3 regions of the Streptomyces sp. NA02950 genome follow, and region 3 is predicted to be linked to each of the others. Evidence: riboswitches for the same ligand, from Rfam matches in the RefSeq annotation. Region 3 holds a riboswitch; each other region holds the start of a gene.
What was found. A riboswitch is a leader RNA that binds a small molecule or an ion and turns the genes downstream of it on or off. The one in region 3 is predicted to bind thiamine pyrophosphate.

Region 1: linked by a shared signal. The riboswitch ahead of thiO (glycine oxidase ThiO) and the one ahead of HUT19_RS36210 (hypothetical protein) in region 3 are both predicted to bind thiamine pyrophosphate.
Region 2: linked by a shared signal. The riboswitch ahead of thiC (phosphomethylpyrimidine synthase ThiC) and the one ahead of HUT19_RS36210 (hypothetical protein) in region 3 are both predicted to bind thiamine pyrophosphate.

Annotation. Positions count from the first base shown of each region.
Region 1 covers NZ_CP054916.1:6,840,675-6,844,573, forward strand. Annotated here, with positions in the region: gene HUT19_RS30070 (thiazole synthase) at 1-381, opposite strand, end outside; gene thiS (sulfur carrier protein ThiS) at 385-585, opposite strand; gene thiO (glycine oxidase ThiO) at 582-1,793, opposite strand; TPP riboswitch at 1,791-1,904, opposite strand; gene HUT19_RS30085 (NAD(P)/FAD-dependent oxidoreductase) at 2,136-3,317, shown strand; gene HUT19_RS30090 (Rv2175c family DNA-binding protein) at 3,442-3,807, shown strand.
Region 2 covers NZ_CP054916.1:4,684,410-4,688,308, reverse strand. Annotated here, with positions in the region: gene thiC (phosphomethylpyrimidine synthase ThiC) at 1-1,641, opposite strand, end outside; TPP riboswitch at 1,634-1,750, opposite strand; gene HUT19_RS20435 (YibE/F family protein) at 1,830-3,353, shown strand; gene HUT19_RS20430 (SsgA family sporulation/cell division regulator) at 3,437-3,874, opposite strand.
Region 3 covers NZ_CP054916.1:8,363,098-8,366,996, forward strand. Annotated here, with positions in the region: gene thiM (hydroxyethylthiazole kinase) at 1-709, opposite strand, end outside; partial or broken gene HUT19_RS36210 (hypothetical protein) at 769-1,101, opposite strand; TPP riboswitch at 1,252-1,345, opposite strand; gene HUT19_RS43610 (DUF1963 domain-containing protein) at 1,426-1,566, opposite strand; gene HUT19_RS36215 (DUF1963 domain-containing protein) at 1,524-2,306, opposite strand; gene HUT19_RS36220 (MXAN_6230/SCO0854 family RING domain-containing protein) at 2,590-3,899, shown strand, end outside.

The DNA.
Region 1 (3,899 bases), 1.5 Mb from region 3:
CACCCAGTCCGTGCCCAGCGCCTCACGGGCCAGCCGCGCGGTCAGCACGGCCTCCCCGGCGGTGAAACAGCCCGCGGTGTTGGGCAGCGCGCGGATGCCGTGCCGCTCCAGCACGGAGAGCACCGAACCCTGCACGGTGGGGTCCAGTCGCCGCATCGCGACCGTCGTCAGCTCGGTGCCGGAGGCGAGCAGGGAGTTCTCCAGGATCTCCAGACTGGGCGCCCCGCCGGTGCCCATGATCAGGCGGGAGCCGAAGTCGGTCCCGGCGATGGTGAGCGGGTCGGCGGCGGGCGCGGGCGCCGTGCCTCCGGCCCCGGGCGTCGTGGTGTGCGTGGTGTGCGTGGTCGTGTCCGTCGTCGTGTCCGTCGTGGTGGGAGCCATCGGTCAGCCTCCCTGGACCGCGGTGAGGACCTCGACACGGTCGCCCTCGCCCAGGGCCGTCACCGGCCACTGGCCGCGCGGTACCACGGTCTCGTTGACGGCCGCGGCGACGCCCGAGGGCGCCTGGGTGAGGGTGGCCACCAGCCGGTCGAGGGTGGTGCCCTCGACGATCTCGCGGGGCTCCCCGTTTACGGAGACGGTCATGCGGGCTGCTCCTGGAGTGCGTTGATCGAGGGCCGTGCGGTGCCGTCGAGCCGGTGCGGGGTGAACGCGCGGGCCACCGGCGGGAGTTCTCCGCCGGTCAGCGCCTCGGCCATGACATCGCCCGTGATCGGGGTGAGAAGGACGCCGTTGCGGAAGTGGCCGGTGGCCATCTGGAGCCCCGGCAGCGACGTCGGCCCGAGGAAGGGGCCGTTGTCGGGGGAGCCGGGGCGCAGCCCGGCACAGGTCTCGACGAGCGGCAGTTCGGTGATGCCGGGGAGCAACTCATGGGCGTCGCGCAGCAGCTCGTACACCCCGCTCGCGGTGACCGTGGTGTCCCAGCCGCGCTCCTCGGAGGTCGCGCCGATCACCAGCTCGCCGTTGAGGCGCGGGACGAGATAGACGTCCGTGCCGCGCACCACGGCCCGTACCACCCGGGACAGGAACGGCCGGTAGGCGGCGGGCACGGTCAGCCGCAGCACCTGGCCCTTGACCGGGCGCACCGGCGGCAGCACCTCCTGGGGCAACCCCGCCAGCCGGGCGCTGAGGCTTCCGGCGGCCAGCACGGTCTGCCCGGCGCGGATCCGGGTACCGTCGGCCAGCTCCGCGCCCGTGGCGCGGTCCCCGGCGACCGTCAGCCGCTCGGCGAGGACGCGGTGGACGACCACACCGGCCCGCTCGCAGGCGCGCAGCAGCGCCGCCGCCAGCCGCCGCGGATCCACCTGGTGATCGCCGTCGACGCGCATCCCGCCGCGGACGCCCGGTGCCAGCATCGGTTCCAGACGGCGGCATTCGCGCCCGGTCAGCCACTCCACGTCCAGCCCGTAGCGCTGGTGCTGCTCATGGAGGTCGCGCAGATGGGCGCGGTCGTCGGCGTCGAGCGCCACCATGAGCGTGCCGCAGTCGCGGTAGCCGACCTCCTGGCCGCCCGCCTCCTCCACCTCCGCCACGAACTCCGGATAGCGGGCCGCGGACGCGAGATTGAGATCGAGCAGCGCGTGCTCGCCGTACCGGAACTCCCCGACGGATCCCAGCATCCCGGCCGCCACCATGGCCGCCCCGCCGCCGGGCGCCGGGTCCGCCAGCGCGGTCCGCAGCCCGCGCTGGGCCGCCCGCCAGGCCGTGACCAGCCCGATGATGCCGCCCCCGATCACGAGGGCGTCGTAGCTCCGCGTTCCCTTGGTGCTCGCATGGGTCCCCGATGTGCGCATGGGCTTGCTGCCCCTCCCTTCGCCGGTATGACCCGGATCAGGTTCATACGGTCGGAGGCCGCCCCAGCCTCCCTCTCAGCCCGGTGCGTCCGAACTCCCGCGAGTGCTCTGTGGCGCCACACTAGTACGAGCCTCGAACGGCCCGGAAGGGCGAACCGGGCGAGCCGGGAATCACGGCAACAACCTGCCGTATGCCTTTCACCGATCGTGAATGGGAGATCTCGCCCCGCGCTCTGCGGTCCGTCCCGCACACCGCCATACAGTGATCGTGTGAGCGATGAGACGACGAGGTCGACGTCCACAGTGGGCAGCGGACAGCGTGTGGTGATCGTCGGCGCGGGCATGGCGGGAGTGCAGACCGCCGTCGCGCTGCGCGAAGAGGGCTGGGCCGGGGAGATCCTGCTGCTGGGCGCGGAGCCCCACCAGCCGTACGACCGGCCGCCGCTGTCCAAGGCCGTGCTGCTCGGCAAGGCCGAAGGGTCGGCGTTCGACGTGGACTTCCAGGCGCTCGGCATCGAGCTGCGGCTCGGTGTCACGGTCTCCGCGCTGAGCAGCGGCGACCGGCGGCTGGAGACCGAGTCCGGGCCGGTGCCGTACGACGTCGTGGTGCTCGCCACCGGTGCCGAGCCGATCGCCCTGCCCGGCAGCGAGGGCGTCCCCGGTGTCCATCTGCTGCGCACCCTGGACGACGCCGAGCGGCTGCGCCCGGTGCTCGCCCGGCAGCACGAGATCGTGGTCGTGGGGGCGGGCTGGATCGGCGCGGAGTTCGTCACCGCCGCCCGGGAGGCGGGCTGCGCGGTGACCGTCGTCGAGGCCGCCGACCGGCCGCTGGCGGGCGCCCTCCCGGCCGAGGTCGCCGCCCCCATGGCCGACTGGTACGCGGACTACGGCGCCACCCTGGTCACCGGCGCCCGGGTGGACGCGGTGGACGAGAGCGGGCTGCTGCTCGGTGACGGCACCCGGCTGCGGGCGGGCGCGGTGGTCGTCGGCATCGGCGCGCGGCCCGCCACGGACTGGCTGGCGGGCTCCGGCGTGAACCTGGCGGACGACCGGTCCGTGGCCGCCGACGAGCGGCTGCGCACCTCGGTGCCGGACGTCTACGCGGTCGGCGACTGCGCGTCCTTCCCCTCCGCGCGCTACGGCACCCGGCTGCTGGTGCACCACTGGGACAACGCGCTCCAGGGGCCGCGCACGGTGGCCGCCAACGTCGTGGGCAGCCGGACGGCCGCGCACACCGCGGTCGCGGTCTACGACCCGGTGCCGTACTTCTGGTCCGAGCAGTTCGGGCGGTTCGTCCAGTACGCGGGGCACCACTCGGAGGCCGACGAACTGGTGTGGCGGGGTGATCCGGCCGGGGCGTCCTGGGCGGTCTGCTGGCTGCGGGAGGGGGCCCTGGTCGCTCTGCTGGCCGTCGGCCGTCCGCGCGATCTGGCCCAGGGCCGCAGGCTGATCGAGCGCGGCGCCCGGCTGGACCGGGTACGGGCCATGGACCCCTCGGTGCCGCTGAAGTCCGCCGTTTCCTGACCGTTCCCGACCGCCGGGCCGACGCGGGCGGACCCGGCGGCGGGGGCCCGGCGGTCGGGTCGGGGCGGCCCGCGCGGCGGACACCCGGCTATCCACTGTCAGTCCCAGATGGCAGGCTTGTTCCGTGACCGAGATTGACGCAAAGATCGATGCTCTCGTCCCCGCCTGGCTCACCCTCCCCGACGCCGCCGAGAAGCTCGGTGTCGAGGTGACCCGCGTCCGGCAGCTTGTCAAGGAGGGCCAGCTGATCGCGGTACGCCGTGGCGAGAACCGGGTGCTCCAGGTGCCCGAGGAGTTCATCGGTGACGGCAAGGTCGTCAAGGGCCTCGTGGGGACCTTGACGCTTCTGAAGGACGACGGCTTCAGCGATGAAGAGATGCTGGAGTGGCTTTTCACCCCCGACCCCAGCCTGCCCGGCACCCCGGCGCGGGCCCTGCGCGAGAATCGCGGCACGGAAGTGAAGCGCCGGGCACAGGCCCTGGCCGTCTGACCGCACTACGCATTCACGCACCACGCACCACCACCTCGGCGTACGGGCGGGGTCATCGTCCCCAGCCCGTACGCCGCCGACCCGGGGGGACC
Region 2 (3,899 bases), 3.7 Mb from region 3:
GCTGATCTTCATCGAGCAGAACTTCGGTCCGCACATCGAGCAGAAGTGGGCCGTTTTCGCGGGTTCGGCCGGGAGCGTCTCGTCGTGGAAGGAGCGCGCGGTGTCCGGGTCGAGGGCCAGGTTGAACTGGTCCTCCCAGCGGAACTCGAACCGTGCGTCGGACAGTGCGTCGTCCCACTCCTGGGCGCCCGGGTGGCCCTTGGCCAGATCGGCGGCGTGCGCGGCGATCTTGTAGGTGATCACGCCGGTCTTGACGTCGTCGCGGTCCGGCAGGCCCAGATGCTCCTTGGGGGTGACGTAGCAGAGCATCGCCGTGCCCCACCAGGCGATCATCGCCGCGCCGATGCCCGAGGTGATGTGGTCGTAGGCGGGGGCGATGTCCGTGGTGAGCGGGCCCAGGGTGTAGAAGGGCGCCTCCTCGCAGATCTCCTGCTGGAGGTCGACATTCTCCTTGATCTTGTGCATCGGGACATGGCCCGGGCCTTCGATCATGGTCTGGACGCCGTGCTCCTTGGCGATCCGGTTGAGCTCACCGAGGGTGCGCAACTCGGCGAACTGCGCCTCGTCGTTGGCGTCCGCGATCGACCCCGGACGCAGTCCGTCGCCCAGCGAGTAGGTGACGTCATAGGCCGCGAGGATCTCGCAGAGCTCCTCGAAGTGCGTGTAGAGGAAGCTCTCCTTGTGGTGGGCCAGACACCACGCCGCCATGATCGAGCCGCCGCGCGAGACGATGCCGGTCTTGCGGCGGGCGGTCAGCGGTACGTAGGGCAGCCGGACGCCCGCGTGCACCGTCATGTAGTCGACGCCCTGCTCGGCCTGCTCGATGACCGTGTCCTTGTAGATCTCCCAGGTCAGCTCCTCGGCCTTGCCGTCGACCTTCTCCAGGGCCTGGTAGAGCGGCACGGTGCCGATGGGGACGGGGGAGTTGCGCAGCACCCACTCACGGGTGGTGTGGATATTGCGGCCGGTGGACAGGTCCATGACCGTGTCGGCGCCCCAGCGGGTCGCCCAGGTCATCTTCTCGACCTCCTCCTCGATGGAGGAGGTGACGGCGGAGTTGCCGATGTTGGCGTTGACCTTCACCAGGAATCGCTTACCGATGATCATCGGCTCGATCTCCGGGTGGTTGACGTTGGCGGGCAGGACGGCCCGGCCCGCCGCGATCTCCTCCCGGACCACCTCGGGGGAGACGTTCTCGCGCACCGCCACGTATTCCATCTCGGCCGTGATCTCGCCCCGCCGGGCGTAGGCGAGTTGGGTGACCGGGGCACCGTCCCGGCCGCGGCGCGGCTGGCGCGGACGGCCGGGGAAGACCGCGTCGAGATTGCGCAACCCGCCCCGGGGCGAGGTGTGTTTGAGCCCGTCGTCCTCGGGGCGGACCGGACGTCCCGGGTACTCCTCGGTGTCGCCGCGGGCGACGATCCAGTTCTGCCGCAGCGGGGCCAGCCCGCGGCGGACGTCGGTGTCGATCTGGGGGTCGGTGTACGGGCCGGAGGTGTCGTAGAGCGTCACATCGCGGCCATTGGTGAGGTGCACCCGGCGGACCGGGACCTGGATGTCCGGGCGGGAACCCGTGACATATCCCTTGTGCCACCCGATGTCGGTGGCGTTCTCGCGCATGCGTGCATCCTGCTGAGTCATGAGACCCACTCCCTACGCCGGCATTACCCGGTAACAGGTTCAGCGGTCGGCGCAGCTGTCGCGTCAGCGCCCTCTCAGCCCGGTGCTCCGAGCTCCCGCGTTTGCAAAGGTGCCCCCACGCTAACGGTTCTCCGGCGGAACTGAACAGGGGGGCCGTTCCTCTCCCGGCGACTTGCGATGATGCAGGCGTGACCTCCACGCCTCAGCACCCCCCGGCCGGACGGGACAGCACGCCCGGACCGCCGCCCGCCCACGAGCACCACGACGACGGCCGTCACGACAGCCGTCACGACAGCCACGGCCATGCACACGGCACTGGCCACGGCCACGGTCATGGGCACGGCCACGGCCCGGCCACCCCCGTCTCCGCCCGCCTCCGCAAGGTCATCGCGGCGGTGCTCATCCCCTTCGCCGTGGCCGTGACCGCCGGGCTGATCGTGCTCTGGCCGGGCGGCACTCCCGACCACTCGGCGGCGCAGCGCAGCGGACTCGGCTTCGATCAACAGACCGTCTCCGGACGGGTGGTGAAGGTCGAGGAGGTCAACTGCGCGGACGTGGGCGCCCAGCCGCAGCAGCCCAGCGAACCGGGGCAGGGCGGCGCGGCGCGGAACGGGAGCGGCGGCGGCGCGGGAGGCGGGAAGGGCCGCTGTGAGAGGGCCACCGTCGAGGTCACCTCGGGCAAGGACAAAGGCCGCCAATTCCCCGAAATCATCCAGCCCAACGCCTCACGGAAGCTCAGCGCCGGACAGGAACTGAAGCTGGCGTACGCGCCCAAGGCGCCAAAGAACCTCCAGTACTCCGTCTCCGACGTCGACCGGTCGATGCCGATGGCACTGCTCGCCGGGCTCTTCGCCCTCGCCGTGGTGGCGGTCGGACGGCTGCGCGGGGTCTTCGCGCTGGTGGCGCTGGCCATCAGCTTCGGAGTGCTGACGCTGTTCATCCTCCCGGCGATCCTCCAGGGCTCCAATCCGCTGGTGGTCGCGGTCATCGGGGGCAGCGCGATCATGCTGCTCGCGCTGTATATGTGCCACGGGCTGACGGCCCGGACATCCGTGGCCGTCCTCGGCACCCTGGTCTCCCTGCTGCTGATCGGCGTGCTGGGTTCGGTGTTCATCGGCTGGGCGAGTCTGACCGGCAACACCGACGACCAGACCGGTCTGGTGCACGGCCTCTATCCGGACATCGAGATAAGGGGACTGCTGCTGGCGGGCGTCATCATCGGCTCGCTCGGGGTGCTGGACGATGTGACGGTCACCCAGACCTCGGCGGTGTGGGAGCTGAGGGACGCGGACCCCACGGCCGGCCGGCGGAAGCTCTACGCGGCGGCGATGCGTATCGGGCGGGACCACATCGCGTCCGTCGTCAACACGCTGGTGCTGGCCTACGCGGGCGCGTCGCTTCCGCTGCTGCTGCTGTTCTCGATCGCGGACAGCGGTGTGGGGACGGTGGCGACGAGCGAGATCGTCGCGGAGGAGATCGTACGGACGCTCGTGGGCAGCATCGGGCTCGTCGCCTCGGTGCCGGTGACCACGGCGCTGGCCGTGCTCGTGGTCTCCGCGGACCGCACACCGCTGGGCTCGGCGCCGCGCGGAGGTCTCGCGGGCCGGGCGGACCGGGCGACCGGGGCGGACCGGGCGGAGGTGCCGGGCCAGCCGGGGCCGCGCGGCGGCCGGGGCGGGCGCGGAAAGCGCCGCCGGGCGCGGACGCGTTGAGCCTCGGGGCACAGGAACTCCCCCTACCAAACGGGCATATCTGGCGTATCCGAACCTACGGGGCGCACCGGGCCGCCGCCCCGCTATCCCGCGTACCGGTCCTCGGCGAGGATGCGGTCCAGCTCCGCGTCGAGGTCACCGACCGGATCGCAGGCCTTGGGCTCCTCGCCGAACGGGACCAGCCGGTCCGTACGGTCCAGGAAGGCCACCAGCGGAGCGGCTCCGGCCCGGAACAGGGCCCGCTCACTGCCCACTTGGAGTCGGATGAAGACGTCCGAGAGGCCCTCGGGCGCGGCGGGCGCGATCCGCACATCGCCCTCGCCGGTGGGTCCGCTCAGCCCGTCCAGCAGCAGTTCACGGGCGAACGCCCAGCTCACAGGGGCGTCACCGGGCAGATGGAAGGTGATCTCCACCGCGTACGGATCGCCGCTGTCATAGGACAGCTCCACCGGGATCCGGAAGGAGAGGTCCTGCGAGACCAGGAAGGTCATCGTCACTTCCGCCTGGACTGTGTCACGCATGTCACGCATCGTTCGCCGCCCCGAG
Region 3 (3,899 bases):
CGAGCTCGGCGGCCACGGTGTACACGGCCACGGCGGCCACCGTGGTGGCGAACCGGTCCTCGTCCAACGCCGCGAACGCCGCCATCACCGCCCCCAGCGCGCAGCCGCCGCCGGTGACCCGGGTCAGCAGCGCGTCCCCGTTGGCGATCCGGGCGTGCCGGGTGCCGTCGGTGACCACGTCCACCGGACCGGACACGGCGACCACCCCGCCGGTGGTGCGCGCCAGCGCCTCGGCGGCCTGCCGTGCCGCCTCCACCTCGTGCGCGGAGTCCACTCCGCGGCCCCCGTCACCGCCGTCCGCCAGGGCGATGATCTCGGAGGCGTTGCCGCGGATCACGGTGGGCCGCAGCTCCAGCAGCCGCCGCGCCAGCCCGGTGCGCACCGGCAGGGCGCCGACGGCCACCGGGTCCAGCACCCACGGGGTCCCGGCCGCTCCGGCCGCTCGCGCCGCCTCGGCCATGGCGGTGCGCTGCTCCGCGTGCGGCGTGCCCACGTTGACCAGCACGCCTGACGCGATCCCGGCGAACGGCCCGGCCTCCTCGGGGATGTCCACCATCGCGGGGGAGGCACCCAGGGCCAGCAGCGCGTTCGCGGTGAATCCGGTCACGACCGCGTTGGTCAGACACTGCACCAGCGGGGTGGTGTCGCGCACCCGGGCGAGGGCGTGCGCGGCGAAGGCGGTGTGCTCGGGGGCGGTGGAAGGGTCCATGGCGGAACGCTCCGGAAGGGGTCGGGACGGCGGCGGGGGGACAGGGGCGGCGCCGGACCTCACTCCGGCACCGGGCCGAGGCGGCGCGGCTCCCCGGCGGGCGCGTGGCGGCGCATCCTGAGCGGTGCGTAGACCAGGAGTGCCGCGAGGAAGGCGGTGTAGTAGGCCAGATCGGCGCCGTGCAGCGCCTCGGCCACCGGGCCCGTGTACAGGCTGGTGTCCATGAACGGTACCGCCGCGGCGAAGGCGGCCGCGAACGCCGGCAGCGCGGGCCACCAGGGCTGCGGGCGGGCGTTCTCGGTGGCCAGGTCGACCGGCGCGCCACCGCGGGGCCGGGCCCGGGCGAACCAGTCCACGGCCACGACGGCGACGAAACCGGGGATCCAGTAGCCGAACAGCCGTCCCGGCCCGCCGTAGCGGTGGGTCTCCGGCACGGGTGCGATACCGCGGGCCTCGACCCGCAGATCCCCCGGGGAGGCGGGCATCCGTCCGTCGTGGACGGAGGCCGGGGCGGTGGCCGCCGGGCCGCCGGGGGCATGCGGCAATGACATGGGTGACATCCCTCCGCCAGTGCTAACTGGTTCAGGTTCGACGGGTGTGATCTCAGCCCCCGCAGGGGCACCCCGTGTCCGGGTAAGGCGGCCCCAGCGTAACCCTTCGATCCATGGCGCCCTTTCCGAGGGCGGTCGGCGGGGCCACCACGGCCCAGCGGAGCGTCAGCCGCACTGCCAGGTGAACACGGCCGCCTCGAAACGGCCCGCGGCGAGGTCCTCGGGGCGGATCAGCCAGTACAGGACATCCCCGTCACCCCACATCATGCCGGTGTCCTCGTCGGAGTCGAACTGGGCCAGCAGCACCCACCGCGCCGCCTCCTCCTCCACCCGCGGGTCCTCCCAGCCGACCTCGTCGCCCAGCGCCGCCTTGGCGACCGTGATCTCCACGGCGTCCTGCACACGGCGTGCCCGCCGATCTGGTGCGCGGCCCCGGCCCGGTGGTCCCACAGCGCCTCCTGGAACGTGCCGGAGCGCACCGGATGGGCGTAGCGCTCCATGACGGACAGCGCGCCGAGCCCGAACGCGGCCCTCAGCGCGGTCGATTCGGAGTCCGGGCGCTCGGTGCCACCCGGGCCGTCAGCGGCACGGCCGGAAAACGGGGTGAGCCCCTCGGGAGCGGGCCGCTCGGGGAAGCCGGCGGACCCGGGCGGCAGATGCAGCAGCCGCGCACCGGCCCAGGTGTCCGGATCGCAGGTGTCCACCACCGCCTCGCACTCCTCGTCCTCGAGGTAGAAGAAGGCCAGCCGGCCCTCGGGGCGCAGCGGGATGTCCAGCTCGTCCACGGGCAGCGCGGCACAGTCGACCACGGCCACGAACGACAGCGGGCCGTGAGCCCCCCAGACGGGCCACTCCATGTCCTCGGGCAGCCGGGGCAGACCGCCGAGCTGACCGCCCACCGGATCGCCCGCACCGGCCGCCCGGAGGTGGGCGGCCGGGCGCAGCAGCGCCGTCCAGCGGTCGGCCAGGTCGGTGGGCAAGTGGGTGCGGGCCGGCGTGTGCAGGGCATCGGGCCCGGTGTTCTCACGGGTGTCCGTACCCACCATGGTGGTCACCGGCGCCGACAGCCCCGCCCCGGGTTCCCGCTCCCGGAGGGGAGGCGCCGCGTGACGCCCGCCACCCGACGGGAAAAGCGCTGCGAACGCACCGCCGGTCTTGGTACGTTCTGCGCAGCGGGCGGCTCTCAGGTGTGCTTCCTTCTCACTCGATTACTACGACAACCAGCGCACCGCACTTCCGCCCGCTCCAAGGCTTCACGCCGCGCCCGCCCGTACCGGCGGGCGCGGCTGTTTTCCGTCGGCGGGGGCCGTCGGACAAGGGGGATTCAGCATGACCGCCACCACCCGTGCCGCGTATGCCCGGACCGAACTCCGCGGTGTCGCCGAGGTGCTGCTCGCCCGTCGGGGCGCGGTGTTCCTGCCCGCCCACGACCGGGCGTCCGGGCCGGTGTCCCCGGAGGTGCTCGCCGGTGTGGTCCTGCTCGAGGCCGACCTCCTCGACCGCGGCTATGTGCTGTCCGCGCCGCTGCGCGAAGCACTCACCGGGAGCGGCCCCACGGCGATGGCCGTCGCCGGACGTACCCTGCTCGCCGACATCGACCGGGCGCTCGGGGCCGATCGCGACCACACCCCGATCTTCCGGCGGTTCCCCGACAGCACGCCGCACGACACCACGGCCTGCTACGTGGACCGGGTGCTGACCCTGCTGGCACAGCATCCGCGGCAGCCGTGTGTGCTGTGCGGAAGCGAGGGCACCGTCCACGCCGTCTCGCCGTGTGCGCATCTGGTGTGCCGCCGGTGCTTCGACGGATCGGACTTCGCCGCCTGCCCGATCTGCTACCGCGCCATCTCCGACGACGACCCGTTCCTGCGTCCGGCCCCGCCGCGGCCCGAGGCCGGACGCCACCGCGCACTGCCCGAGCGGCTGCGTGTCCTCGCCCTCGGCGGCGACATGGCGGCCCGTCGGCACGCCGTCCACGAGGAAACGGGCCGCCTGCTGAGCCGTACCGCCGCGCTGTCCCCGCAAGACGCCGATGACCTCGCCGCACTGCTCGAGGCGTGCGGCCGCGCCGACCTGGAGTGGCTTCCCACGACCCTGCCCGGGCGCGAGACGAAGGCGCGTGTCCTGGCGTGGCTGCTGCGCGCACCGGAGACCCGCGCCCAGGTGCTTCCCGAGGTGGCGGCGCGACTGGACACCGCCACCGACATCCTGCGGCTGCTGGCCGTGTGGTCCGGTGGCGACCCGGGCCTGGTGGAGGTCCCGCGGCTGGCCCCGGTGCCCCGGCCGGTGCGCCGGGCCCTGCTGGGCGCGCTCGACGCGCTCGACCCGGCCCTCGCCGTCGCCGACATGCGGCGCCACCGCGCGCTGTGGATCCCCGCGGCCCACGCCCTGCACCCCTTCGAGTACGCGGACCGCTATCCGCACGCCGCGCTCGCGGTGGCGGCCCTGCGGAACATCCGACTGCCGTACGACCGGTTCGGCGACGCCCTGCGCACCGCCGCCGAGCCGCTGACCTCGGTCGACACCACCGGTGACCGGCCGCGGGTGCGCACCTGGGGCGGGCGGGTGGAGACGGCGCTCGCCGACGGCGACCACCGCCGCGCCACCGCCCTGCTCGCCCAGCGCCCCGGTGAACTCCT